DNA from 2 places in the Duganella kummerowiae genome. Region 2 is predicted to be linked to the other one. Evidence: riboswitches for the same ligand, from Rfam matches in the RefSeq annotation. Region 2 holds a riboswitch; the other holds the start of a gene.
The links. Region 2 has a riboswitch for glycine ahead of gcvT (glycine cleavage system aminomethyltransferase GcvT). Riboswitches for the same ligand answer to the same signal wherever they lie in the genome.
Positions count from the first base shown of each region.

Region 1: it holds a riboswitch for glycine, as region 2 does, so the genes downstream of both, ACLB1G_RS03815 (D-amino acid dehydrogenase) here and gcvT (glycine cleavage system aminomethyltransferase GcvT) in region 2, are expected to answer to the same signal.

Region 1 is NZ_JBKFEH010000004.1:95,273-109,616, forward strand. It holds gene ACLB1G_RS03790 (HAF repeat-containing protein) at 1-323, opposite strand, end outside; gene ACLB1G_RS03795 (hypothetical protein) at 440-883, shown strand; gene ACLB1G_RS03800 (hypothetical protein) at 811-1,233, shown strand; gene ACLB1G_RS03805 (hypothetical protein) at 1,282-1,650, shown strand; gene ACLB1G_RS03810 (DUF885 domain-containing protein) at 1,720-3,588, shown strand; glycine riboswitch at 3,630-3,721, shown strand; glycine riboswitch at 3,722-3,832, shown strand; gene ACLB1G_RS03815 (D-amino acid dehydrogenase) at 3,856-5,142, shown strand; gene ACLB1G_RS03820 (putative bifunctional diguanylate cyclase/phosphodiesterase) at 5,163-6,944, opposite strand; gene ACLB1G_RS03825 (tetratricopeptide repeat protein) at 7,102-8,052, shown strand; gene ACLB1G_RS03830 (response regulator) at 8,127-8,774, shown strand; gene ACLB1G_RS03835 (YoaK family protein) at 8,766-9,419, opposite strand; gene ACLB1G_RS03840 (DoxX family protein) at 9,419-9,829, opposite strand; gene ACLB1G_RS03845 (amidohydrolase) at 9,973-11,895, opposite strand; gene ACLB1G_RS03850 (XapX domain-containing protein) at 11,917-12,180, opposite strand; gene ACLB1G_RS03855 (hydrolase) at 12,255-12,908, opposite strand; gene ACLB1G_RS03860 (response regulator) at 13,040-13,726, opposite strand; gene ACLB1G_RS03865 (hypothetical protein) at 13,892-14,263, shown strand; gene ACLB1G_RS03870 (LuxR C-terminal-related transcriptional regulator) at 14,298-14,344, shown strand, end outside.
Region 2 is NZ_JBKFEH010000002.1:436,690-451,033, forward strand. It holds gene ligA (NAD-dependent DNA ligase LigA) at 1-14, opposite strand, end outside; gene ACLB1G_RS02715 (cell division protein ZipA C-terminal FtsZ-binding domain-containing protein) at 50-1,204, opposite strand; gene smc (chromosome segregation protein SMC) at 1,201-4,728, opposite strand; gene ACLB1G_RS02725 (phosphatase PAP2 family protein) at 4,819-5,433, opposite strand; gene ACLB1G_RS02730 (LysR family transcriptional regulator) at 5,541-6,422, opposite strand; gene ACLB1G_RS02735 (glutathione S-transferase family protein) at 6,521-7,144, shown strand; gene ACLB1G_RS02740 (hypothetical protein) at 7,294-7,479, shown strand; gene ACLB1G_RS02745 (ATP-dependent Clp protease proteolytic subunit) at 7,523-8,080, opposite strand; glycine riboswitch at 8,210-8,308, shown strand; glycine riboswitch at 8,332-8,438, shown strand; gene gcvT (glycine cleavage system aminomethyltransferase GcvT) at 8,515-9,648, shown strand; gene gcvH (glycine cleavage system protein GcvH) at 9,680-10,060, shown strand; gene gcvP (aminomethyl-transferring glycine dehydrogenase) at 10,171-13,050, shown strand; gene ACLB1G_RS02765 (ligand-binding sensor domain-containing protein) at 13,162-14,344, opposite strand, start outside.

The sequences.
Region 1 (14,344 bases), on a different contig from region 2:
CGGCGCCAGGCGTAGGCGCGCCAGCGGCCGGCGCCATCCTGCGCCGCGCCCACCACCACGCCGTCGGCGTTGAGGGCGCGCGCATAGCCGTCGCTGCCGCCCAGCGTGCCCAGTTCCACCAGCTGGCGGTCGTACAGCACGGCGCGGCGGCGCCCGCTGTCCTCCGTGATGACGCCGGCCACCTGCCCGGCCGCGTTCACATCGGCGGCCACGCTGGATTCGCCGGGACGCTCGCCCAGGCCCGGCGAGTGCGGCGGCGCGGCGGCGGCGGATTGGCAGACGGCGTGGAAGATGGCGTACAGCAGCAAGGATTTCTTCAGCATGGCGGCATCCTTCATGGCAGGTGGACAAGGGAAACGGCAGGTTATCACATCACGATGCTAAACAAATCATCAACATCGCAGTACACTGTAAGTCCGTGCCTGCAAGGAGCCCCCCCATGCGTATCAAGACCGCCCTGCTGCTGGCCGCGGCCCTGGCCTGCGGCAGGGCGGCGGCATGCGAGCCGGTGCGGTTCGGCTATCCCGACCAGCATCGCCCGCCCTACTGGCTGGGCAATGGCCACGAGGTACCGGCCAGCCATCCCGGCGCCGGGGTCGAACTGCTGCGCCGCTTCGCGGCCAGCGCCGGCTGCAGCGCCGAGTTCGTGCGCCTGCCGGTGTTGCGCCTGCGGGCCATGCTGGCGGCCGGGGAAATCGACTTCCTGCCGCTCGACACCAGCGCACAGGATACGCCAGGCGTGGTATTCCCGCGCACCGGCAACGGCAGCCCCGATCCGGAACGGGCCACGCCCATGCTGGTGGTGGTGTGGTGCGGGCGGCCGACCGTCTCCGGCCGGACACCGACCCGCTGCCATTCTTCCAGAACCACCCTGTCGGACTGACCCTGGGCTCGCCCTATGCCGAGCGCCTGGCCAGGGCCGGGGTCCAGGTCGACAGCGGCGCCGCCGACGTGGCGCGCAATTTCGAGAAGTTGCGCCTGGGCCGGGTCGACGCTTTCGCGGTGTCGCTGGCGTGGGCTGGCGACATGGACGCCTATGTGGCCGCCCGCTACGGCAAGCAGTTCGTGCGGCTGGAAAAGCCGATGTTCGGCGACCATGTCTGGCTGGTCGCCAGCAAGGCTTACTATGACGCCCATCCGCAGCAGGTCGAAGCCATGTGGCGCTGGCTGGGCGGCGGCGGCAAGCGCCTGTTCTCGCAGCTGGTGCGCCAGTACCTCGACCCGCCGCCATAGTAGCTGTTTCAGGATAAAATGGCGGGCTACGCATCACGCACGAGCTTCATGAAAAAGTTGTTCATCTTCGCAGCGGCAGCGGCCGGTGTCGCCGGCCTGTTCTATATCAACCTGCAATCGGCAGGCGCCATCACGGTGACGGCCTATAACGGCAGCGGCAAGACCATACGCGAACTGGTGATACGCGTGACCGATACCTCCTATCCTGTCGGCGACATCGCGCCTGGCGCCTCGGCCACCGTCAAGGTGCGCCCCAGCGGCGATACCCGCGTCACCCTGGAAATAGACGGGCGCGTCCGCGCCATCCTCGACACCCCCATCGAACGCGGCAGCGAAGGCAGCATCGCGCTGGAGTTCACGCCATCGGGCGCCGTCAATTTCAGCACCAGCCTGAAGCCTGGCGGTGAGGTCTATTGAGGCCGATATTGACGTACTGCGCGCCGCGCGCTATGGTCGGCTTCCACCGATAGACCGATCAAGGATGCCATGAAACCTGCCACCCCTGGCCTGAGCCGGCGCGACCTGCTGCTGGCCACCCTGTCCACCGCCGCCGCAGCCACCCTGCCCGGCGCCGTACTGGCCGCCGTCAAACCCGCCACCGCGGACGACACCCGGCTGCACGCCCTGCTGGATGAATTCGCCGAAGAACTGCTGCGCCTGTCGCCGACCACGGCCACCTCGCTGGGCCTGGACTCGGGCCCGCGCGCAGGCCTCAAGTCGCAGCTGGACGACGTCTCCTTCACGGCCGACGAGCAATGGGCGGCACAGGTCAAGTCCATGCTGGCGCGCCTGCAGAAGATAGAACGCGGCGCTCTCACCGCGCGCGGGCAAATCCAGTACGACACGGTACGCTACTCGGCCAACGCCGGCATGGACGGCCTGCGCTTCCCGTTTGGCGGCGCCGCCGCCGGCTTCCACGGCGGCACCGCGCCCTTCCCCGTCACCCAGCAGGACGGCGCCATCACCAGCATCCCCGAATTCCTGGACTCGCAGCACATCATCAAGACAGGCGCCGACGCCGAGGCCTACCTGGCGCGCCTGGCCGCGCTGGGCAAGGTGCTGGACGACGAAACCGCCCGCATCGAAGCGCAGGCCGCCAAGGGCGTGCTGCCGCCCGACTTCATCGCCCGCACCGCGCTGGGCCAGCTGCGCGACTTCCGCAAGACGCCGGCGGCAGAACAGAAACTGGTGACCTCGGTGCGCGACCGCGCCGCCAAGCTGGGCCTGGCGGGCGACTGGGAAGGCCGCGCCGGCAAGCTGGTGGCCGGCAGCGTCTACCCGGCCCTGGAGCGGCAGATCGCGGCATTTGCCAAGGCCACCGAAAAAGCCACCGACGTGGCCGGCGTTCACCGCCTGCCGGACGGCGCCGCCTATTACGACTGGGCCCTGCGCCTGGGCACCTCGACCAACCGCAGCCCGCAGGAGATCCACGCCATCGGCCTGCAACAGAACAAGGAGCTGCAGTCGCGCATCGACGCCATCCTGAGGAAGCAGGGCCTGAGCCAGGGCACCGTGGGTGCGCGCATGACGGCGCTGTCCAAGGACCCGTCCCGCTTCTATGCCGACGACGACCAGGGCCGCGCCCAGCTGATCGCCTTCTGCAACGAGAAGATTGCCGCCATCCGCCAGCTGATGCCGCGCATCTCGCACCTGGACATGAAAGCCCCGCTGCAAATCAAGCGGGTGCCGCCCGACATCGAGGCCGGCGCGCCGCTCGGCTACATGAACTTCGCCTCGCTGGACGGCTCGCGCCCGGCCATCTATTACGTCAACCTGAAGTCCACCACGCTGTGGCCCAGGCACGAGCTGACCACCCTGACCGCCCACGAGGGGCTGCCCGGCCATGCCTGGCAGGGCGCCTACCTGGCCGAGCACCACGGCGAACTGCCGCTGATCTCATCCCTGGTCGGCTTCAACGCCTTCGTCGAGGGCTGGGCCCTGTATGCGGAACAGCTGGTCGATGAATTCGGACTGTACGCCAACGACCCGTTCAGCCAGGTCGGCTACCTGCAGGCGCAGCAGTTCCGCGCCTGCCGCCTGGTGGTGGACACCGGCATCCACGCGCTCAAGTGGAGCCGCGAGCAGGCCATCGAGTTCCTGGTCGAGAACACCGGGCGCGGCCGGCAGGCCATGACCAGCGAGATCGACCGCTACACGGTGTCGCCGGGCCAGGCCTGCGGCTACAAGATGGGCCACAACGAAATCCTGCGCCAGCGCCAGCGCGCCAAGGCCGTGCTGGGCGCGAAATTCGACCTGGCCGGCTTCAACGACGCCCTGGTCGCCAGCTGCGGGGTGCCGCTGGCGGTGCTGCCCACCGTGGTGGACCAGTACATCGGGCTGCGCCAGAAAGCCTGAAAACGCCGTTGACGGCGGGGCCGCTTCCCGGTTAAGCTAAAAAAGCGATATCGGGAGAGCCCCTGCCTCCCGGCACGGCGCCGAAGGAGCAACCGCCCCGGAATCTCTCAGGCCAACGGACCGATACCGCACAGTACACTCTGAAGAGCTGCCGGCGCCAGCGTCGCCCGGCACACCGAAGGAGCAAGCGCGCCGGCAATCGGGCGGCGCGTGAATCTCTCAGGTCCGGAACAGAGGGGGTGCCGCCGCGCATGTCGCACGGCGGCCATCCCCTTTGACGCGCCGGAGCTCCATCCCATGAAAACCATAGCCATCATCGGCGGCGGCATCACCGGCGTCACGACCGCCTACGCCCTCGCCAAACGCGGTTTCGACGTCACCCTGCTGGAACGCCACCGCTATCCCGCAATGGAAACCTCGTTTGCCAACGGCGGCCAGCTGTCGGCCTCCAATGCCGAAGTCTGGAACCACCGCTCCACCATCATCAAGGGCCTGAAGTGGATGCTGAAGAACGATGCGCCGCTGCTGGTCAACCCCAGGCCCGGCTGGCACAAGCTGTCCTGGTTCGCCGAATTCATCGCCAGCATCCCGCACTACGAGCGCAATACCGTCGCCACCGCGCGCCTGGCGGTGGCGGCGCGCCAGCACCTGTTCGACTGGGCCGCCAGCGAGGGCGTGCAGTTCGACCACCAGCGCGCGGGCATCCTGCACATCTACCGCGACCGGGCCGGTTTCGAGCACGCCGGCCAGGTCTCGCGCCTGCTGGCCGAAGGCGGCCTGGCGCGCCGCGCCGTCACCCCGGAAGAGATGCGCGCCATCGAGCCGGCGCTGGCCGGCACCTATTACGGCGGCTACTACACCGAGAGCGACAGCACCGGCGACATCCACAAGTTCACCAACGGCCTGGCGCAGGCGGCCCAGCGCCTGGGCATGCAGCTGCGCTGCGGCGCCGAAGTTCAACAGGTGCAGGCCGACGCGCGCGGCGCCCGCATCACGCTGCGCCAGGACGGCCTGGTCTCGCAGCTGGAGGCGGACGCGGTGGTGATATGCGCCGGCGTGGCCAGCCGCGCCCTGGCCGCCAGCCTGGGCGACCGCGTCAACATCTATCCGGTCAAAGGCTATTCGATCACGGTGCACCTGAACGACGCCGCCAGCCAGGCCGCCGCACCGAACGTCAGTCTGCTGGACGACGAGACCAAGCTGGTCACCAGCCGCCTGGGGCCGGACCGCTTCCGCGTGGCCGGCACGGCCGAATTCAACGGCTACAACCGCGACATCCGGGCCGACCGCATCCAGCCGCTGGTCGACTGGGTGCAGCAGTGCTTCCCCGGCGTGAACACGCGCGCCGTCACGCCCTGGGCCGGACTGCGGCCCATGATGCCGGACCTGATGCCGCGCGTGGGACGCGGCAGGCTGCCCACGGTGTTCTACAACACCGGCCACGGCCACCTGGGCTGGACCCTGTCGGCCGCCACCGCCGAGATCATCGCGCAGACCATGTCCACCGCGCTGCAGCCAGGCAGGGCCAGGGTGGTGGCCGGCGCTCTGGCCTGAGGGCCGCGAACGCGGGCGTGTCAGTACGGCGTCGGCACCGGCGTCAGCTGCACCGGCGCGCTGGCCTGGGGGCGCGGCAGCGCGGCCTGGCGCGCCACCAGCTGCTCGAATTCCGCCAGCGGCAGCGGACGTCCATACAGGTAGCCCTGATAGTGGTGGCAGCCGACCGCGTACAGGCGGCTGGCCTGGGTCTCGCTTTCCACTCCTTCCGCGATCACGTCCAGGCCCAGGCTGCGCGCCATGCCGGCAATGGTGGAAACGATGGCCTGGTCGCTGCTGTCGGTGGCCAGGTCGCGCACGAAGGACTGGTCGATCTTGAGCTGGTCCAGCGGCAGCTGCTTCAAGTACTGCAGCGAGGAGTAGCCGGTGCCGAAGTCGTCCAGCGAAAAACGGATGCCCTGCTGCTTGAGGCGCTCCATGGTGGCGACGGTCTCGCCGATGTTCTCCACCAGGATGCTCTCGGTCAGCTCCAGCTTGAGCAGGCCGCGCGGCACGTCGTGGCGGCGCAGGGCCTGCTCCACCTCCTCGGGGAAGCCGGACTGGTGGAACTGGCGCGCGCTGACGTTGATCGCCAGCACCAGGCCGCCCATGAGCGGATCGCCGCGCCAGGCGGCCAGCTGGGCGCAGGCCTGCTCCAGCACGAAGGCGCCGATCGGCAGTATCAGGCCGGTTTCCTCGGCCAGCGGAATGAACTCGGCCGGCGGCACGAAGCCGCCGCCCTCCCCCTGCGGCTTCTGCCAGCGCAGCAAGGCTTCCGCGCCCAGCGGACGGCCCTGGCGGTCGACCTGCACCTGGTAGTACAGCTGCAGCTGGTGCAAGTCCAGCGCACGGCGCAGCTGCTCCTCCATCTCGGCGCGGGCGTTGACGCTGTCCTGCATCTGCTGGTCGAAGAAGCGCATGGCATTGCGGCCGCCGCTCTTGGCCTGGTACATGGCGATATCGGCCTGGATCAGCAGTTCGTCCGGATCGCGGCGCGGATCGGAAAACAGCGTGATGCCGATGCTGGCCGTGCTGTGGCAAGCATGCTGGCCCAGCCGGAACGGCAGGTTGAGCGCGCCCAGGATCTTGGTGGCCACCACCTCGGCCTGGCCGGCGGCGGCCAGCGGCGCGCGGCTCAGGTCTTCCAGGATCACGACGAACTCGTCGCCGCCCAGGCGCGCCACGGTATCGTGCGCACGCACGCAGGCCTGGATGCGCTGCGCCACCTGCTGCAGCAGCAGGTCGCCGGTGTTGTGGCCCAGGGTATCGTTGAGCTGCTTGAAGTTGTCCAGGTCGATGAACATCAGCGCGCCCACGTGGTTGCTGCGCGCCAGCGCGGCCAGCGCCTGGCGCAGCCGGTCCTGCAGCAGGCGCCGGTTGGGCAGGCGGGTCAGCGGATCGTAGAAGGCCAGGCTGCGGATTTCCTCGGTGGCCTGCTTGCGCAGGGTGATGTCGGTCAGCTCGGCCACGTAGTGCGTGACTTCGCGCGCCTCCGGCGGCCCCGCATGGACGGCGCGGATATGCAGCTGCTCGGGATAGATTTCGCCATTCTTGCGGCGGTTCCAGATTTCCCCCTCCCAGTCGCCCTGCTCGCGCAGGGCGCTCCACATGTCCTGGTAGAAGGCGGCGTCGTGCCGTCCCGAGCTCAGCATGGAGGGGGTGCGGCCCAGCGCTTCTTCGCGGCTGTATCCGGTAATCGCGCTGAAGGCGCCGTTGACCCGTTCGATGATACCGTGCGCATCCGTGACCATCAGCCCGACGCTGGCTTCAAACACCACGGCGGCGATGCGCTGTTCGGATACGGAATCGGGACTACAATTCACATTTGTTAGGTGAGTCATAGACTGCTCTTACTTCCTTGATTAAACTACGGGGCAACTGTATTGATTTACATCAACAAAAACTTTGATCCAAATCAATTCATCTTGAATTAAGCCGCAATCGATATTATCTGGAATCATAATTCCAAAGGAGGTCGTCATGTCGCCCAAGTCGCTTTTACGCATTACCGTGCTGGCCAGCGCCATGGCCCTGAGCGTGCCCGTGCTGGCCGCCAGCCCCACCGTGCACGATATTTACCAGGCCGCCGAAGCCGGCAACTACACTCAGGCCCAGGCCCTGATGGACCAGGTGCTCAAGGAACATCCGAACAGTTACCAGGCCCACTTCGTCCAGGCCGAGCTGCTGGCCAAGCAGGGCCGCTTCAGCGAAGCCCAGGGCGAGCTGCGCGCGGCCGAGAAGATCGACCCCGCCCTGCCCAAGATCAAGCCGGCGGCGGTGGAAAACCTGCGCAAGCTGCTGGCCCAGGGGCAGGCCCAGGCCCAGGCGAGGCCGCAGGCCCGCAGCGATTACTCGCAGCGCCCGACAGCGGCGGCCCCGGCCAGCTACGGCAATAACGCCGGCAACAGCGCCGGCGGCGGCCTGCCCTGGGGCAGCATGCTGGTCTTTGGCGGCCTGCTGATCGGCTTCATCGTGCTGGCCAGCCGCTTCATGCAGCGCCGCGCGCAAGCCCAGCCCGCGCCCGAATACGCGCCGGCCGGCCCCGGCTGGGGTTCGCAAGGCTATCCTGCCAACGGCGGCTACCCGGCCAGCGGCGGCTATCCGCAACAGGGCGGCTATGGCCCGGGCTACGGCCAGCCGGCCCAGCCCGGACTGGGCTCGACCCTGGGCCGCGGCCTGGCCACCGGCGCCGCCGTGGGCGCCGGCATCGTGGCGGGCGAAGCGCTGATGCGCCACTTCACCGGCGACGGCAGCAATCACGAGCAATCCTCGGGCGGCGACCACGCCCGCAACGACATCGTCTACGACGACCCCTCGCGCAACGATCTGCTGCGCAATGACGACATGGGCGGCAACGACTTCGGCGTGAGCGGCGGCTGGGACGACGGCGGTGGCGGCGGCGACAGCGGCGGCAGCGACGACTGGACCTAACCGGCCGTACTAGCTGTATCATGGCGGGGCGCTTGCACAGCGCCCCTTTTTTTTACAACCACGCTTTACACCAGATGGAACAGGACACTCCCACCGCAGCACCCCGCCCCATCACCGTCATGGTGGTGGACGACCATCCGCTATTGCGCACCGGCCTGGGCGAAGTCATCGGCCTGCAGCAGGACATGCGCCTGGTCGGCGAAGCCAGCAACGGCCGCGAGGCCATTGCCGGCTACCGCGCCTGGCGGCCGGATGTGACGGTGATGGATATCGCCATGCCCGAGATGTGCGGCGTGACGGCCATGCAGGAAATCCGCCGCGAGGCGCCCAATGCACGCGTGCTCATGCTCACCACCTACAAGGGCGACGTGCAGATCATGCGCGCGGTGAAGGCCGGCGCGTCCGGTTTTTTGCTCAAGAGCGCGGTGCGCAAGGACTTGCTGGACACCATACGGGCCGTGCACGCGGGCGAACGCCGCATCCCGCCCGAGATCGCGATGGAATTGGCCCAGCACATCGGCCAGGGCCCGCTGACCGAACGCGAGGCCGTGGTGCTGGCGCACGCGGCGCGCGGCCAGTCCAACAAGCAGATCGCGGAAGCCATGGCGATCTCCGAGGAGACCGTCAAGGCCCACATGAAGAATGTGCGCACCAAACTGGCCGCCAACGACCGCACCCACGCCGTCACCATTGCGCTGCGGCGCGGGATGATCTCAATCTGAGGCGGTCAGCGCCAGCCACAGCAGCACGGCGCAGGCCAGCAGCAGGCCGTTGAACTGGAAGGCCACGTAGGCATAGGCCCCGCTGATGCAGCCCAGGGCGAAGGCCACGACCGGCCAGAACAGCACCTTGCAGCGGCCCAGCGCGGCGGGATCGCCACGGAAGGAATCGACCAGGTCGATCACCAGCTGGGTCACGTTGCCGGTCATGACGGTGGTGGCGGCGGCCTTGCCCATCAACAGCTTGTTATAGGCATTCTGCACCGCCATGGCGCCGGCCGCCAGCATGCCGGTCAGCAGGCTCAGAGGTGCATCCACCACCATGGGCCGGGCGGCGTGCGCGCACGCGACGGTGGCCAGCATCAGCAGCAGCTGCAACAGCAGGCCGCAGCGCAGCGCCGGCCAGCCGCGCCGGTCCCACCACAGTATCAGCAGCCGGGTGATGGCCACGAACAGGATAAACACCGGGAACACCAGCAGCTTGATGAGAATCTCGTGCGAGGGCGAAATCAGGGCCCGGCCGATCAGCACGAAGTTGCCGGTGACGTGGGCCGTGAACAGGCCGAACAGCCCGACAAACACCAGCGTATCGACATAGCCGGCCAAAAAGCCCAGGCCCACGGCCTGGCGGGTATCGCCGCGCTGCATCAGCCCTCTCCTTCGCGGCTGCGCAGGTCGTGCCAGGCCACCAGCAGGAAGCCGCCGGCCAGGCCCAGGTGTTCATAGAAGCTGTTGGCCGCCATGAAGCGCTCGGGGCCGGCGATTTCCCAGTAGCGGTTGGCGACGAAGGTCGCCATCAAGGTGAACACGGCCAGGAAACCGGCGCCCAGCCAGCGGTAGTAGCCGGAGAGGATCAGGGCCGAGGCGCCCAGTTCGCCGAGGATCACCAGGCCCGCCAGCGGCGCCGCCGGCGACAGGCCGAAGTGCTGCATTTCGCCGATGGCGGACTGGAAATCGGTCAGCTTGTTGATGCCGCCCTGGAGGTAGGCGGCGCACAGCAGCAGCAGGAACAGCCACTGCAGCTTGCCGGAAAGGTAAAACGGGGAGGTTTTGGACACAGCAGTCCTTTCAGTCTATGGAAATCACCGGCCCCGGCACGTCATTGCCGCGCGAGCGGCAATCCATGCCGGGCGCGCGTTACCGCAAGCTCAGCATAGGCTGCCGCGTGCGCGGCAGCGACGCGCACGCGGCGTGGCGTGGCTTACACCGCCCAGCAGGCGCAGCCCAGCGCACCCCAGAAGCTCTTCAAGTCCTTGATCGGCAGGGAGCTGGTCCAGGCCGTCGCATGCTGGTGGCCGTGCACATTGCACTGGTGGGCGCAGCCGCAGGCGGCGGCGCGCTGCTGCTCCAGCGCCTGCTGCTTGCTGCGCTCACGCGCCTGGTCGGCGCGCAGGGCGCGGGCCTGGCCGCTGGTGAGCTGGCCCCAGCCGGCATAGCCGCCGTAGCGGCGCACAGGCGACCAGTCCGGCATGGCCGGCGGCGGCGCCTGGTCGTAGGACGCGAACGGGCCCGCGCCATACACCACCTTGCCGCCTACGATGGTCAGCTGCGACGTCAGGTCGGCAATCTCGCTCTCGGCGCAGGCAAAGAAGTCCTTGTCCGGCACGATCAGGTCGGCCAGCTGGCCCTGCTGGATGCGGCCCTTCTTGCCCACCTCGTTGGAGAACCAGGTCACGTTCTCGGTCCACATGCGCAGCGCCGTCTCGCGGTCCAGGCAGTTGGCGCGCGGGTACAGCTGCATGCCGCCCACGGTCTTGCCGGTGATCAGCCAGGCCAGCGACACCCAGGGATTGTAGGATGCGACCCGGGTGGCGTCGGTACCGGCCGACACCTTGACGCCGGCCTCCAGGATCTTCTTGACCGGCGGCGTGGCCTCGGCCGCGCCATGGCCATAGCGCTCGACGAAGTACTCGCCCTGGTAAGCCATGCGGTGCTGCACCGCGATGCCGCCGCCCAGCGCCGCGATGCGGTCTATGGATTCGCCGGAGATGGTTTCGGCATGGTCGAAGAACCAGTTCAGGCCCGCCAGCGGGATCTCCTGGTTGACCTTCTCGAACACGTCCAGCGCACGGCTGATGGTTTCGTCGTAGGTGGCGTGCATGCGCCATGGCCAGCGGTTCTGGGCCAGGATGCGCACCACCCCTTCCAGGTCGTCTTCCATGTTGGCCGGCATGTCGGGACGCGGTTCGCGGAAGTCCTCGAAGTCGGCCGCCGAGAAAGTCAGCATCTCGCCGGCGCCGTTGTGGCGGAAGTAGTCGTCGCCCTGCTGGTACTTGACGCTCTGGGTCCAGTTCAGGAAGTCTTCCTTTTCCTGCTTGGGCTTTTGGGTGAAGAGGTTGTAGGCCAGGCGTATGGTCAGCTGCTGGGCGTCCGCCAGCTGCTGGATGACCTGGTAATCCTCGGGATAATTCTGGAAGCCGCCGCCAGCGTCGATGGCGCCGGTCACGCCCAGGCGGTTCAGTTCGCGCATGAAGTGGCGGGTCGAATTGACCTGGTATTCCAGCGGCAGCTTGGGCCCCTTGGCCAGGGTCGAATACAGGATGCCGGCGTTGGGCTTGGCCAGCAGCAGGCCGGTCGGATTGCCGGCGCCGTCGCGCAGGATCTGGCCGCCCGGCGGTTCCGGCGTATCCTTGGTGTAGCCGACGGCGCGCAGCGCGGCCCCGTTCAACAGGGCGCGGTCATACAGGTGCAGGATGAACACCGGCGTATCAGGCGCCACGGCGTTCAATTCCTCGATGGTGGGCAGGCGCTTTTCCACGAACTGGTGCTCGGTGAAGCCGCCCACCACGCGCACCCATTGCGGCGCCGGAGTGATGGCCACCTGGGCCTTGAGCATGGCCATGGCGTCGGCCAGGCTGCGCACGCCGTCCCAGCGCAGCTCCAGGTTGAAATTCAGGCCGCCGCGGATGATGTGCAGGTGGTTGTCGATCAGGCCGGGCAGCACGCGCTTGCCCTGCAGGTCGATGATCCTGGTATTGGGACCGGCCTTGGCCATGACTTCGTCGGCACGGCCGACATGGGTGTAGCGGCCATCCTTGATCGCCACCGCTTCCGCGTGCGGATTGCTGCGGTCCAGGGTGGTGAACAGGCCGCGATGCAGGATCAGATCGGGATGCTGGCTCATTGCGTGTACTCCTTAGCTATCTTAGGTTGGGGCGCGCTCGTCGCTGTCCTTGGCGGCGGGCAGCTGGCCGAAGCAGTGCGGCTTGACCTGGTCGTGGAACCACGACACCTGGGCGCTTTCCTTCTGCCACAGCTGGCGGATCAGCGGCGGCAGCTGTTCGCCCACCAGGATGCCGAGCAGGCCGACCAGCGCGATCACCGGCGGCGCCGGCGAGCGCACATTCAGGAAGCCATAGATCAACCCCACGAGCAGGCCGACCGCCAGCGATACGATATACATTTTCATGGATGTTACTCCCGTTTGCGCAACGGCCGCGCCGCCGGCCACGCAAGGACCGGACGGCGCGGCCGTGCGGTGCATCAGCCCTCGTGGGCGTTGAACATGGTCTTGGCGTAGGTGATGCCCAGGCCGTAGGAGCCGCCGAACTTCTTGGCGATGCCGGTGGTCAGCTCGTAGGTCTCGGTGCGGGCCCAGTCGCGCTGCAGTTCCAGCATGTATTGCAGCGAGGTCATGGTACGCGCGCCGGCCTGCACCATGCGCGTAATGGCGCTCTGGTGGGCTTCGGCCGACACGTCGCCGCAGCAGTCGGTGATCACATACACTTCATAGCCCTGCTCCAGCGCCGACAGGGCCGGGCCGACGATGCACACCGAGGTCCACAGGCCGGCCAGCACGATGCGGTCCTTGCCGATGGCGTTCACGCGCGCGATGACGGCGGCGTCTTCCCAGGTGTTCATGGAGGTGCGGTCGCTCACTTCGGCGCCCGGGAAGGCATCCTTGATCTCGTAGAAGATCGGGCCGGAGAAGGATTTCTCGGCCACGGTGGTCAGGATGGTCGACACGCCGAAACCGGCGGCGGCGTTGGCCACCAGGGCGGCATTGGTGCGCAGGAGGGTGGCGTCGATGGAATGGGTGGCGAATGCCATCTGCGACTGGTGGTCGATCATGATCAGCGTGTGATCCTTCGGGGTCAGCAGCTTGGAACCGGGGGTTGGGGTAGCCTTGATGGACATGGTGTATTCCTTGAGTTGAAAGGGTGGTCTGCCGTCCGTCGCGGTGGGCTGCGGCGGCATGGGCATAGTCTAGGACCGTGCCTCCCTTCTGCCATCGACTGTCGTGGATGGAGGATACTCCCCCTTTCGAGTTACAGCATGCCGCTGGCGATGCCGATCCCGCCGCTGCCGTGCAGGTCGAGGATGCCGCGCTCGATGGCCAGCGTGACCGCGTGGGTGCGGTCGCTGGCGTTCAGCTTGGCCAGTATGCTTTTCATGTGGACCTTGACGGTTTCCTCGGAAATGGCGAGGTGCATGCCGATGCGCTTGTTGCTCTGGCCTCCGGCCGCCAGCTGCAGCACCTCCACCTCGCGCTTGCTGAGCGCGCCCACGTGCCAGTGTTCGGCAATGCCGCTGGCCACCGAGGGCGGTATGCAGCGCCGGCCCTGGTGCACGCCGCGCACCGTGGCCAGCAACTCCTTGCGCAGCATGCTCTTGAGCAGATAGCCGGCGGCGCCGGCCTTGATGGCGCGCAGGGCCAGCACGTCGCCGTCATAGGTGGTCAGCACCACGATGCGGGCATCGGGAAACTCGGCGCGGATGGCCAGGGTGGCGTCGATGCCGTTCATGTCGGGCATCTGGATATCCATCAGGGTAATGTCGGGACGCAGGCGGCGGTAGCACTCGACCGCCTCGCGGCCGTTGGTGGCCTCGGCCACCAGGCGCATGTCCGGCTCGTCGGCAATGACGCTGGCTATCCCCTCGCGGAACATGGGGTGGTCATCCACGCTCAGTACGGTAATCGGCGGGGTTGCGGCCGGCCCTTCTGCGGTGTTCATGCAGTGATCCTCAAGCGTTGCAGGCAAACGCCCAACTATGACACAAAATTAAAATTTTGCCTATACCTCCATCTGGGTAGACAGGAGGCACCGGATCGGGGCGTGGCAAAGCGTGCGCCAGACCTTAATCTTTGCATATCAGATGGCTACTCAGGGGCGCAGGACATGCAGGGTTTCAGTTCCAGTTTCCCCCGCGGGGGCGCCGGCGCCGGCTTGCTATTGCTGCGCCTGGCGGTAGCCACCCAGCTGGCCGTGACCGGGGCCGGCGCCGTCGCCTGGTGGCAGCTGCTGCTGCTCGGGGTGCTGGTGCTGCTGCTGGTGCCGGGCCTGCTGACACAGGTGGCGGCGGCCGTGGGCGCGGTGTATCAACTGCTGTGCCTGGCCAGCGCCCCGTGGGCGGTGGCGCCTTACCTGGCCATCGCCGCCCTGACGGCAGCTGCCCTGCTGCTGCTGGGTCCCGGCGCCTACGCGCTGGATGCAGGCCTGTTCGGACGGCGCCGCCTGGTGCTGCCGCAACAGACAGATGGCTACGAGTAATGGATTTGATTACATCATGAATCAGGGAGGAAGTATGAATCGCAGCGACAAGATCAGGGTCCATATCATGCATGAAGACGC
Region 2 (14,344 bases):
TTCTGGTCGGTCATGGTGCTTCGGTGTTACGTGAGGTGATTCCGCTGATTCAGCTGAACAGGCGCAGCGCGCGAGTGGAGCCGGCGGGAATGTCGGCCGCTTCCATCTCGGCATAGAAGTCCTGCACCTGGCCGGCAATTTCCGCCAGGGCGGCGTCCGACAGCGGCTGGCTGTAGTCGTCGACGATGGTCGCGTCCAGGCGCGCCACCAGCGACTTGGCGCAGGCCACCATGGCGCCGAAGCCGTCGCGCGCCGGCGCCACGCAGGGCACGTCCAGCAGCAGGGTCAGGCGCGGCGTGGTTTCCTCGCCCATGGTGACGTTGGTGGTCAGCGTGAACAAATGGCCGCCCTCGCCGTCCGGCATCACGTAGCGGCCGTCGGGACGCACGTCGAAGCCCTGCTTCTCCAGCGCCAGCAGCAGGGTGGCGATGGCCCACGGGGCGCCGTTGGTGTGCAGGTTGACGCCCAGCTGGGCGTCGTGCCCGGCCACGAAGCGGTGCAGGTTGCGCGCTTCGGCCATGACCTCGATCATGTCCGGCACTTCCGGCTCGGCGCCGATCTCGTCGGCCATGGCGCGCAGCCGCGTCACCAGTTCCGAGTATTCCAGCTCGTTGAGCGCCGTGCTGCGGCTGGCCAGCTGGACCCCGCCCTGCAGTTTGGTGTACACGTGGCCATGGACGATGGGCTCCCAGCCGCCGCTGACGGCCAGGCCGATGAAGTGCACCGGCTTGTTGCCCACCATGCGCAAGGTCTGCAGCACCGGCAGCAGCTTCTCGCCGCGCGCCGGGGCTTCCAGCGCCAGCGGCAGCAGGCAGTCGATCAGGGGATCGACCAGGGCCGTGGCCTGCTCGGCGGCGGCAGCCGCGTCGGCTTCGGCCTGGGCCGGGGCCTCGGCCGGCTGGTCCGGGTCGAACGCCGGTTCGATCGTTGCGGCGGCCGGGGCCGCAGCCGTGGCGTAGGCGCCCAGGGCCTCGGCGGCGGCGCTGGCTTCGCCACCGGCCAGGCCGGGAACGCTGCCATCCAGGCTGGGCTCCTGGCGCGCCACCGGGGCATCGCCAGCGCGCATCAGCACGTCGTCATGGTCGGCCGCGAAGGCGCGCTCCACGGATTTCTTGGCCTTGTACTCCTGCCACTTGTTGTAGCCGAAGACGATGACGATGAAACCGCCACCGGCCGCCAGTAAACTCATTTGTAGGTCTGTCATGCTGCTTGTGCCTCGGAAGCGAAGTTGGCGGCGGATTCCATGTCCACCGCCACGATGCGCGATACGCCCTGCTCCTGCATCGTCACACCGATCAGTTGATTGGCCATCTCCATCGCGATCTTGTTGTGCGAGATGAAGAGGAATTGGGTCTGGTCCGACATGCGCTTGACCATGCGGCAAAAGCGCTCGGTATTGGCGTCGTCCAGCGGCGCGTCCACCTCGTCGAGCAGGCAGAATGGCGCCGGATTCAAACGGAACATGGAGAACACCAGCGCGGTCGCCGTCAGCGCCTTCTCGCCGCCGGACAGCAAATGGATGGTGGCGTTCTTCTTGCCCGGCGGCTGGGCCATGACCTGCACGCCGGAGTCCAGGATTTCGTCGCCCGTCATGATCAGCTTGGCCTGGCCGCCGCCGAACAGGATGGGGAACAGCTCGGAGAAGTGGCCGTTGACGCGGTTGAAGGTATCCTGAAGCAGGTCGCGCGTCTCGCGGTCGATGCGCGTGATGGCGTCTTCCAGCGTGTGGATGGCCTCGGTCAGGTCGGCGTTCTGCGAATCGAGGAAGTTCTTGCGCTCGGCGGCCTGGGCCAGCTCGTCCAGCGCTGCCAGGTTGACCGCGCCCAGCGCCGCGATGGCGTTGGTCAGGCGGGTCACCTCGCCCTGCAGGTAGGACGGTTTGAGCTCGCCGTGGATCTTGGTGGACAGCGCCTCGATATCGGCCTGGGCCTCGGCCAGCTGGGCCGCATACTGTTCCTGGTTCAGGCGCGCCGCCTGTTCCTTGAGCTGCAGTTCCATGATGCGGTCGCGCTGCGGCTGCAGGAAGCGTTCGGCAGACATGCGGCCTTCCTCGGCGGCGCGCAGCTGCTGGGCGATCTGGTCCAGCTCATGGCGGGCGTCCGACAGCGCTTTTTCCTGCTCGCTGCGGCGGTTCAGCAAGTCCTGCAAGCCTTCGTCGGCGTCGCCCGATTCCAGGCTCTCCAGCTCGGCCTGGCCGGCGCGCAGGCTGTCCGCCACCTGCGCAGCCTGGGCGTTGGCGGTGGCGATGCCACGCCGCAGCTCGTCCATCCTGCTGCGCTGCGACTTTTCGGCAAACTGGGCTTCCTGCGCCGCCCGCTCCAGCTCGCGCAACTGTTCACGGGCGTCGGCCAGGCGTTGTTCCTTTTCCAGGAAATCGGTCTGGCCATCCTCGTGCGCGACCTGCAGCTCGCCCAGTGCGATATCGAGCTGCTCGAATTTTTCTTCCGACTCCAGCTTGGCCTGGGTCTGCTCCTGCTCCTGCATGGCGATTTCGGCCAGGTCGCTCTCGATCTGGCCACTGCGCTGCTGGTAGCGCGCCTCGATCTCGGACAGCTTGACCACCTCGATCTGCAGCGCGTGCAGCGACTGGGTCAGACTCTGCGCGCGCGCCCTCAGCTCGCTCAGCTGGCGTGTATGGTTGGACAGCGCGGCCTCGGCCCGCACCGAGCGGGCGCGCGCCTCATCGGCCAGCATTTGCTGGGCGCGCAGCTGCTTGGTGAGGTTGTCGATTTCCTGCTGGCGGCCCAGCATGCCGTCCTGCTCGGCGTCGGCGGCGTAGAAGCGCACGCTGGACTGGGTCACCACATGGCCCTGGCGCGTGACGAAGCAGCCGCCGGCCGGCAGGCGGGCGCGGTCGGCCAGTGCGGCGCCAGCGTCCTCGGCGGCGTAGACGTTGTGCAGCCAATCCTGCAGCACGGCGCGCAGGCCGGGGTCGTTCAGCTTCAGCAGCTGCATGAAGGGCTGCAGGCCAGGCGCTTCCTGCGGCGCGGGTGGCGTGGCGGACGATGGCGCGTACAGCGCCAGCTTGGCCGGCGGCGCGTCGCCGAAGAAGGCCTGGGCCCAGTCTATATTCGACATCTGCAGCGCCGAGGTGCGTTCGCGCAGCACGGATTCCATGGCGGTTTCCCAGCCCTGCTCCACGTGCAGCTGCTGCCACAGGCGCGGCAGGCTGTCCAGCTCATGCTTCTGCAGCCAGGGCTGGACCTTGCCCTGGGTTTGCACGCGCTCCTGCATCTGGCGCAGCGCCGCCAGGCGCGCTTCCAGCTGGGCGTTGGCGGCGGTTTCCGCATTGACCTGGGCCTGGGCTTCCTGGCGTTCCTGTTCCAGCTGCGGCTGCAGCGCCTGCGCTTCTTCCAGTTGATAAGACAGTTCTTCCTGGGCCTGCTGTTTTTCCTCCAGCTGCAGCTTGAGGTTTTCCAGGTGGCGGCTGTCCGGCAGGCTCAGGCCATTCTTTTCCTGCTGCAGCCGTTCTCGCCGCGCGGCCAGGCTGTTGAGGATGCTGTTGGCGTTGCGCTGGTGCGCCGATTCCAGTTCCAGCTGCTGCTGCGCCTGCATGATGCGGGCCCGCGATTCGGTACTGCGCGCCTGGGCCTCGCGCCAGGCCTGCTCCAGCAGCGGCAGCGACTCGGCCTTTTGCTCGGCGCGCATGGCCGCTTCCTCGACCTTGGCCGACAGTTCCTCCAGGTTGAATTCCGCTTCCGCTATGTGGGTGGCGTAATCCTGGGCCTGTCCCTGCCACTGGTCGCGCTGGGCGCCCAGGGTGGCCAGCTGCGCCTGCAGGCGGGCGCGCTGCTCGGTCACGAACTTGATGCGCGCTTCCAGGCTGCCGATTTCGGCATTGGTCTGGTACAGCGCGCCCTGGGCCGTGTGCATCCGGTCGCCGGCAGCGAAATGGGCCTGGCGCATGTGTTCCAGCGACAGTTCGACATTGCGCAGCTTGGCAGTCTGCTCCTCCAGGTCGTTCTGGGCCTGTTCGACCTCGCGGAACAGCTTCTTTTGCTCGTACTCGGCCTCGTTGCGCCGCACCAGCCACAGCAGCTTCTGCTTTTCCTCCTGCTCGGCCTGCAGCTGGTGAAATTTGGTGGCGACGGCGGCCTGGCCTTCCAGCTTTTCCAGGTTGGCGCCCAGCTCGCGCAGGATGTCCTCCACCCGCAGCAGGTTCTCGCGCGTGTCGTGCAGCCGGTTTTCCGTTTCGCGGCGGCGTTCCTTGTACTTGGAAACGCCGGCCGCCTCCTCCAGGAATACCCGCAACTCCTCCGGCCGGGACTCGATGATGCGCGAGATCATGCCCTGGCCAATGATGGCGTAGGCGCGCGGCCCCAGGCCGGTGCCGAGGAAGATGTCCTGGATATCGCGCCGGCGCACCGGCTGGCCGTTGATGTAATAGGTGGAAGCGCCGTCGCGCGTCAGGGTGCGCTTGACGGCGATCTCGGCATACTGGCCCCACTGGCCGGCGGCCTTGCCCGCGTTATTGTCGAACACCAGCTCGACCGAAGCCCGGCCGGCCGGCTTGCGGTGGGTGGAGCCGTTGAAAATGACGTCCTGCATGGACTCGCCGCGCAGCTCCGAAGCCTTGGATTCACCCAGCACCCAGCGCACCGCGTCGATGATGTTGGACTTGCCGCAGCCATTCGGTCCCACCACCCCCACCAACTGGCCGGGCACCTGGAAATTGGTGGGATCGACAAACGACTTAAATCCCGACAATTTGATCGATGAAAGACGCACGTTGTTTTATAAGGTTGGTAGGCTGTAAAAGTTCACAATAATACCACCCCACGTACGCGCACAGGCCGAAAACACGCGGTGTGACGGACGTCAGCGCATGGCATTGCGCGGTACGGGCAGGTCCCAGTAGCCGTGCCGATAAGGCTGCTCGCGGCCCGACAGGAATAGCGCCAGATCCACCATCCAGTCCTCGGTGGGCAGTGGATCGACGCGCGGGGCGATCAGCAGCACCGGAAGGCACAATGCCACCAGCACACGGCTGAGCGCCAGCTGGCCTTCGCCGCGCGCCAGCCAGATGAACGCGGCGGACACCGACAGGCCCAACAGGGTGCCGGTCACGCATTCGGACACCGCGTGTGCATGAACTTTCACGCGCGAAATCGATATCAGCACCGCCAGCAGGACGCCGGCCGCCAGCGCCCATCCGCGCTCGGTCCGGCTACGCGAACGGAAAGCCAGGTAAGCCGCGACCGGGAACACGGCCGCTGCACGCATCGCATGCCCGCTCACACCCTCGAAGCGCGGCTCGTCCAGGCCGACACCCCAGCCCAGGAAGGCGACCTTGGTCAGCACCACCAGCGCCATGCCGGCGCCGAACAGCACGCCCCAGGCGGTGGTCAGGCGCCATGAACGCCCCAACAGCAGCCAGGCCGCAATCGTGACGCCGATCGGCCCGGTCACCGCCAGGCTGCCTAATATACTCAAGCCATGCCACAAAGTCATCGATCCTGCTGCCTTCCATTTTGTTTTGCAACGCAACATTAAACCACAATCGTCGGCCGGCCGGAGTAGCTATTGCCGAAAAACAATATTCAGATGCCGAAGCGGCCGACCACGAAGTCGACAAAGCTGCTCATCTTGGGCGTGGACTGCCGGTCGCGCGGGTAAATCAGGTGCATGGGGCGAGGTGGCGGCACGAACTCGCGCAGCACCGGCACCAGGCGTCCTGCGGCGATCTCGTCGGCCAGCACGATTTCGGCCTGCATCACCAGGCCATAGCCGGCCAGCGCGGCCTGTTTCAGGGCCTGGCCGTTGTTGGAGCGGAAGCGGCTGGGCGGCAGCGCCGGCTCGCCCTCCACGCCATCGAGGCGCCAGCGCAGCAGGCGGCGCCAGTGCATGAAGTCCAGGCAGCGGTGCCGCACCAGGTCGTGCGGGGTGGCGGGCACGCCGAACTTGTCCAGGTAGGCCGGCGCGGCGCAGATCACCGCACCAAAGGGGCGCAGCGGGCGCGCGACCAGGGCTGAATCGTCCAGCACGCCGATACGCACGGCGGCGTCCAAACCCTCCTCCACCACGTCGGCCAGGCGGTTGCTCAACTCCAGTTCCAGGCTCACCTCCGGATGGCTGTCCAGGAAGCCGGCCATGGCCGGCGCCAGCAATGCGCTGCCAAAGGCCACCGGGGCGCTGACCTTGAGGGTGCCGCGCGCCGTGCTGCGCATGGCCAGGGCCCCGGACTCGGCGCGCCGCACATGGGCAAGGATCTGGCGGCACTCCTCGCAATACTGCTCGCCGATCTCGGTCAGGCTCTGGCGCCGCGTGGTGCGGTTGAGAAGGCGCGCGCCGAGGCGCTGCTCCAGCTCGGCGACATGCTTGCCGACCATGACGGTGGAGATATCGAACTTGCGCCCGGCAGCCGTGAAACTGCCTTCATCCACGACGGCCACGAACACTTCCATGCTGCGCAGGCGGTCCATATTTAATCGCTGGTTAAGAATAATTTAAATATTACGCTATTTATCACGGCGATACGTGACGCGATACTGGGGCCTTGCCAACCACACCAGAGAACGCCATGCTGACCTTACTGGGCAAGTCTTCCTCCATCAACGTACGCAAGGTGCTGTGGACCCTGGACGAAATCGGGCTCGCCTATCGTCAGGAGCAATATGGCGCCGGCTTCCAGCCCACCGACACGCCGGACTTCCTCGCCAGGAATCCCAACGGGCTGGTGCCGGTCCTGGTCGACGGCGACGCCGTACTGTGGGAATCGAACACCATCTGCCGCTACCTGGCAGGTCGCCACGGCCGCAGCGACCTGCTGCCGGCCGATCCGCTGGCGAGGGCACAGGTCGAAAAATGGATGGACTGGCAGGCCACCGAACTGAACAACTCCTGGCGCTATGCTTTCATGGCGCTGGTGCGCAACAGCCCGTCCCATACAGATGAGGCCGCCATCGAGGCCAGCGTACGCGAATGGAACCGCCAGATGACCCTGCTGGAGCGGCGCCTGCAGCACACCGGCGGCTACGTCGAGGGCGACACGCTGACCCTGGCCGACATCGTGCTGGGCCTGTCCGCCAACCGCTGGCTGCTGGCGCCCATCGCGCACGCGGCGCTGCCGGCGGTGGAGGCCTACCTGGACCGGCTGGCGCAGCGCCCGGCCTTCCTGGCCCACGGCCGCAATGGGCTGGTCTGAAGGGCCCAGCAAGGCATATTCCTACAGGCCTGCAAGTAGCATTCCGATTCCTGCTGCCGCGCGACACACCCATCATGGCATTACCGGAGCGCGCCGCCCGTCGCGGCGGTTCCGGCCGATACTTTTATTGACTTCATAAAGGAATCACCATGGCCTCGAACCAGAAATCCAGCGGCAGCAAGCAAAGTTCCAACAGCAGCAGCAAGCAGTCGGGCAACCAGGGTTCACGCAGCGGCACCCAGGGCGGCACCCACGAGCAGCACGTGGAAGCCGGCCGTCAAAGCCACAAGAACGACGGCAACAAGCAATCCGGTTCGGGCAGCCGTTCGCGCTAAGGGCGCCGCGTAAGATATGACAGCCCGGCCTGCCGGGCTGTTTTCATATGTTGGTGACGCGGTGTCCGGCCGGCGGCACGAAATCGCGGATCTCGTTGATCATGCCGACGCCGAGCGCCTCCTTGCCGGTCAGGTGCAGGTCGGAGTAGGCGTGGGTGCGCCAGTGGTCGTCGGTCAGCTGGACGTGCCTGCGCAGGATTTGCTCGGTGCGGGCGTCGTCCGCCTGCAAGCCCTCGACGATGATGCGCAGCGCGTCCGGACGGGCGCCATGCGGTGCGCTGGCGTGCGATTTATGCACCATGAACCGGGCGGTCTCGCTGGCGTAGCGTTTGGTTCCGGCCAGGAACAGGATCACGGCAATCGACGCCACCGCGCCCGCGTTGTAGGTGATGATGTTGATCGGCAGCTTGCTCAGGTAGTTGTAGAGGCAGATCCCGTCGCTGACGTAGCCGCCGTTGGACTGGATCAGGATGTGGGCCGTGGTGATGCGGTCCTCGGTCATGTCGGCCACGGCGTCGAACACGCGATGCACCATATCGCTGTTGACGTCGCCGGACAGGGTAAACCAGGCTTGGCCCTCCAAACTATGTTCTTCGCTCATGGCAGGCTCCAATAAAGATGAATTTATTCTAGCAAATAGTTGTTGTCCAGGGCCGCCGCCCCGCTTTCATTCGTGCGCACCGGGGTGCGGGGCAAGATTGACACTCCTGCCCTTCTGGCATATAGTCCCGAGTCTTGATCGGGAGAGGGTAGCCGGTAGGTATTACCAGCGCTGCCGCCGAAGGGGCATTACCCATAAACTCTCAGGCAAAAGGACCGGTCAAGGAACCTGCATCCGCCCCGTGCGGATTTGGGCTCAACTCTGGAGAGCGGCCGCGGCGCACGCCGGCGGCCCACCGAAGGGGCGCGCGGGAACATCTTCCCGCTATCTCTCAGGTACCAAGGACAGAGGGGTCTGCGATCAATGTTGTGGAGCGGCCGGCTAGGCGCTTCCTTGCTTGTTCTGTTAACCCTACTCTCCCGGACCGAGGATCTATGTCGCTCAAAGCCACCCCACTCAACACCGTCCACCGCGCCGCCGGCGCCCGCATGGTCGATTTCGGCGGCTGGGACATGCCGGTCAACTACGGTTCCCAGATCGAGGAACACCACGCGGTGCGCACCGACGTCGGCATGTTCGACGTGGCCCACATGTGCGTGGTCGACATCAAGGGCGCCAACGTGCGCGCCTTCCTGCGCGGCCTGCTGGCCAACAATGTCGACAAGCTGCAAGTGTCGGGCAAGGCCCTGTACTCCTGCATGCTGAATCCGGAAGGCCGGGTGATCGACGACCTGATCGTGTATTTCATCGACGAGAGCTGGTTCCGCCTGGTGGTCAATGCCGGCACCGCCGAGAAGGACGTGGCCTGGATGCAGGCGCAAAATGAGGCCGCCGGCAGCGGCCTGTCCATCACCCAGCGCCGCGATGGTGACGCGGCGGGCAATGAAGCGTTGGCGCTGATCGCCGTGCAGGGACCGAACGCGCGCGCCAAGGTGTGGCAAGTGATCCCGGAATCGCAGGCCGCCACTGCCGACATGAAACCGTTCAACGTCGCCTTCGTGCACAGCGCCGCCTTTGGCCAGGCCATGGTGGCGCGCACCGGCTACACCGGCGAGGACGGCTTCGAGATCGGCGTGTCCGCCAGCCAGGCGCCGGCCTTGTGGAACGCCCTGGCCGCCGCCGGCGTCAAGCCGGCCGGCCTGGGCGCACGCGACACCCTGCGCCTGGAAGCCGGCATGAACCTGTACGGCCAGGACATGGATGAAACCGTGAACCCGTTGGACGCCGGCCTGGCCTGGACCATAGACCTGGTCTCCGAGCGCGACTTCATCGGCAAGGCCGCCCTGCTTTCGGAAGGCCAGCGCTCGCAGTTCGTGGGCCTGATCCTGCGCGAAAAGGGCGGCGTGCTGCGCGCCCACCAGAAAGTCATCGTACCAGGACAGGACGCCACCGGCGAAATCACTTCCGGCACCTTCTCCCCCACCATGCAGCAGGCCATCGCCCTGGCCCGCGTGCCGCTGGGCGTGCAAGTGGGCGATACTGTGCAGGTCGAGATCCGCGACAAGAAGCTGGCCGCCTCCGTGGTCAAGCTGCCGTTCGTGCGCAACGGCAAAATCCTGGCTGTCTAACATAACAAACCATCCCAACCTGGAGCCCCACATGAATATACCTGCAGACCTGAAGTACACCGAATCCCACGAATGGGTGCGCCTGGAGTCCGACGGCACCGTCACCGTCGGCATCACCGAGTTCGCGCAGGATGCGCTGGGCGATATCGTGTTCGTCGAGCTGCCGAAAGTGGGCGCCTCCTACGGCGCCGGCGACGACGCCGCCGTGGTCGAATCGGTCAAGGCCGCCAGCGATATCTACGCTCCCATCGCCGGCGAAGTGATCGCCGTGAACGACGACGTGGCCGGCGCCCCCGAGTCCATCAACAGCGACGCCTACGCCGCCTGGTTGTTCAAGATCAAGCCGGCCGACGTGTCGGCCCTGGACGGCTTGCTGGACGCCGCCGCCTACGGCAAGGCCACCGACGCCTGATCGTCGTACCAGCCATTGGCTGGCACGACCGCCGGCCCGTGGCCGGCACCACGCTCCCGCTGCGCGCGGGAGCGGCGCAGCACTTTATTCCTCATTTGCCCTCGCCCATCATGACCCGCACCAGCCTGACCCAACTCGAAGCCCGCGACGCCTTCATCGCCCGCCACATCGGCCCGGACGCCGCAGAACAGCAAGCCATGCTAGCCACCCTCGGCTACGCCAGCCGCGCCTCCCTGATCGACGCCATCGTGCCGCCCTCCATCCGCAACAAGAGCGCGCTGCCGCTGGGCCAGTTCAGCGCGCCCCTGCCGGAGCAGGATGCGCTGGGCAAGCTGAAAGCCATCGCCTCGAAAAACAAGGTGCTCAAGTCGCTGATCGGCCAGGGCTACTACAACACCCACACCCCGGGCGTGGTGCTGCGCAATATCTTTGAAAACCCGGCCTGGTACACGGCCTACACCCCCTACCAGCCCGAGATTTCGCAAGGCCGCCTGGAAGCCATCCTGAACTTCCAGCAGACCATCACCGACCTGACCGGCATGGGCATCGCCAACGCCTCCATGCTGGACGAAGGCACCGCGGCCGCCGAGGCCATGACCCTGCTGCAGCGCGTGGGCAAATCCAAGTCCACCGTGTTCTACGTGGCTGACGACGTGCTGCCGCAGACCCTGGAAGTGGTGCAGACCCGCGCCAGGCCGCTGGGCATCGAGGTGCGCAGCTTCGCCCCGGCCGCCATCGGCGACCTGGGCGAATGCTTCGGCGTGCTGCTGCAATACCCGGGCGTGAACGGCGACGTGCGCGACTACCGCGCCGCCGCCGAGGCCCTGCACGCCAAGGGCGCCATGCTGGTGGTGGCAGCCGACCTGCTGGCCCTGACCCTGCTGGCCGCGCCGGGCGAATGGGGCGCCGACGTGGTGGTCGGCAACAGCCAGCGCTTTGGCGTGCCGCTCGGTTTCGGCGGCCCGCACGCCGGCTACCTGGCCACCCGCGACGAATACAAGCGCTCCATGCCGGGCCGCCTGGTCGGCGTGACGGTGGACGCCCAGGGCAACCAGGCTTACCGCCTGGCCCTGCAGACCCGCGAACAGCACATCCGCCGCGAGAAAGCCACCTCCAACATCTGCACTGCGCAAGTGCTGCTGGCCGTGATCGCCTCCATGTACGCGGTCTACCACGGCCCGCAAGGCCTGCGCCAGATCGCCCAGCGCGTGCACCGCTACACCGGCATCCTGGCGGCCAACCTGAAGAGTCTGGGCTACAGCGTCAACGATACCTATTTCGATACCCTGACCGTGGCCACCGACGATGCGGAAAAACTGCACGCGGCCGCCGCCGCCCAGGGCATCAACCTGCGCCGCATCGACGGCCAGCGCGTCGGCGTGTCGCTGGACGAAACCACCACCCGCGACGACATCGCCGCCCTGTGGACCGTGTTTGGCGGTAGCGGTGCTGCGACTGATTTCGACGCCGTGGAAGCCCAGGTGCAGGACGCCTACCCGGCCGCCCTGGCCCGCACCAGTGCCTACCTGACCCACCCGGTATTCAACCGCTACCACTCGGAAACCGAGATGCTGCGCTACCTGCGCAGCCTGGCCGACAAGGACCTGGCGCTGGACCGCACCATGATCCCGCTGGGCTCCTGCACCATGAAGCTGAACGCCACCAGCGAGATGGTCCCGGTGACCTGGCCCGAGTTCTCCAGCATCCACCCGTTCGCCCCCGCCGACCAGACCGTGGGCTACCGCGAAATGATAGGCCAGCTGGAAGACATGCTGTGCGCCGTGACCGGCTACGCCGCCGTCTCGCTGCAGCCCAACGCCGGCTCGCAGGGCGAATACGCCGGCCTGCTGGTGATACAGGCCTACCACCAGTCGCGCGGCGAAGGCCACCGCAACATTTGCCTGATCCCGTCCTCGGCGCACGGCACCAACCCGGCGTCCGCCAACATGGTCGGCATGCAGGTGGTGGTGACCGCCTGCGACGCCAACGGCAACGTCGACCTGGCCGACCTGAAGGCCAAGGCCGAGCTGCACTCGAAAAACCTGGCCTGCGTGATGGTGACCTACCCGTCCACCCACGGCGTGTTCGAGGAAGGCATACAGGAACTGTGCGAGATCGTCCACAGCCACGGCGGCCAGGTCTACATCGACGGCGCCAACATGAATGCGCTGGTCGGCGTGGCCGCGCCGGGCGCCTTCGGCGGCGACGTCTCGCACCTGAACCTGCACAAGACCTTCTGCATCCCGCACGGCGGCGGCGGCCCCGGCGTGGGCCCGATCGGCGTCGGCGCCCACCTGGCCAAATTCCTGCCCAACCAGCGCAGCAACGGCTATGTGCGCGACGACTCTGGCATCGGCTCGGTCAGCGCCGCGCCGTACGGCTCGGCCAGCATCCTGCCGATCTCCTGGATGTACATCGCCATGATGGGCGCCGAGGGCCTGACCGCCGCCACCGAAACGGCCATCCTGAACGCCAACTACGTGGCGCGCCGCCTGGCGCCGCACTTCCCGGTGCTGTACACGGGCCACGACGGCCTGGTGGCGCACGAGTGCATCATCGACCTGCGCCCGCTGCAGGACGCCACCGGCATCAGCAACGAGGACGTGGCCAAGCGCCTGATGGACTTCGGCTTCCACGCCCCCACCATGAGCTTCCCGGTGCCGGGCACGCTGATGATAGAGCCGACCGAGAGCGAATCCAAGGCCGAGCTGGACCGCTTCATCGACGCCATGATCGCCATCCGCGGCGAAATCGCCAAGGTGGAAAGCGGCGAGTTCGACAAGCTGGACAACCCGCTCAAGTTCGCCCCGCACACGGCGGCCGTGCTGACCGCCGACGTGTGGGAGCGCAAGTACAGCCGTTCCGAGGCGGCCTACCCGGTGCCCTCGCTGCGCAAGCAGAAGTACTGGCCGCCGGTCGGCCGTGCCGACAACGTGTACGGCGACCGTAACCTGTTCTGCGGCTGCGCGCCGATCAGCGACTACGAATAAGCCTGTGCCGCACGGTGCGGCGCAACAGGGGCGCATCTGCCTTGCGGCGGGTGCGCCCTTTTTTCATGCCAGCGTCCCACAGGCCGGCATTTGGCTGCGGCCGGGCGCCGCTCAGCAGGCCGCGCTGTATTCGATGCGGTTGCGGCCATTTTCCTTGGCGCGGTACAGCGCGGCGTCGGCTGCCGCCAGCAGCGATTCCGGCGTGCAGCCCGGGGATGGCCCGGCGGCCACGCCCAGGCTGCAGCTGATGGCCAGCTGGGTGCCATCATCCAGCGTCACCGGCTCGGCGCAAATGTCACGGTGCAGCTGGTCGATGCGCGCCGCGCCGGTGGTGCAGTCCAGTCCGGGCAACAGCAGGATGAATTCCTCGCCGCCGTAGCGGCCGACGGCGTCGCCGCCGCGCAGCCGCCCCATCAGGCGCCGCACGAACTCGCGCAGCACGGCGTCGCCGGCCAGGTGGCCCTTGGTGTCGTTGACGCGCTTGAAGTGGTCCAGGTCCAGCAGCACCAGCAGGAAGCTGCCGCCACGCTCGCTGGCGGCAATCTGCTGGGCGGCCAGTTCCATGATCGCGATCCGGTTCCAGGCCTGGGTCAGTCCATCCTTGAGGGAACGCAGGCGATGCTCCTCGCGCGACGCCTCCAGTTCGGCCGTTCGCTCCCGCACCAGGGCTTCCATGCGCAACTTCTGGTGCATGACAGTGCGCAGGCGCCAGCGGTGCGCGGCCAGCGCCAGGCACAGCGCCAGAAGGGCGCAGGCGGTATAGAACCAGTTGGTCCGCCACCATGGCGGCCGCACCTCCAGCGCCAGCTCCAGCATCCTGGTCGAGGTGCGTAGCGCCAGGTTGTCCGCCACCGCCTGCAGCAGGTAGCGGCCCGCCGGCAGCGCCGGATAGTGCAGGACGCCGTTCTCGCTGGCGGTCCATCCGGTTTCCAGTCCCTGCAGCCGGTAGCGGTAGCGCAGCGCCTCGTGGTTGCGGAAGCTGGTTACCGCGAGGCTGGCGGACAGCGCCCCGCCGTTCCAAGGCACGGCCGAGACCGCCTCGGGATCCATTGGCTGCTCGCCGTAGCGCAAGGCGTCCAGCCTGAGCGCCATGGCCGGCGCCGCAAACAGGCCGGCAGGCCGGCGCAGGTGCGAAGCGCCGCCGCTGGTGCCTATCCAGATCGAGCCATCGCCGTCTTCGTACAGGGCGTACTGGTTGGTGTCGTTCCATACCAGACCGCTCTGCTGGTTGAGCAGGCGCCAGTCGCTGCCATTCCAGACCACCACGCCCTGGTCGGTGCCGAACCATAGCCAG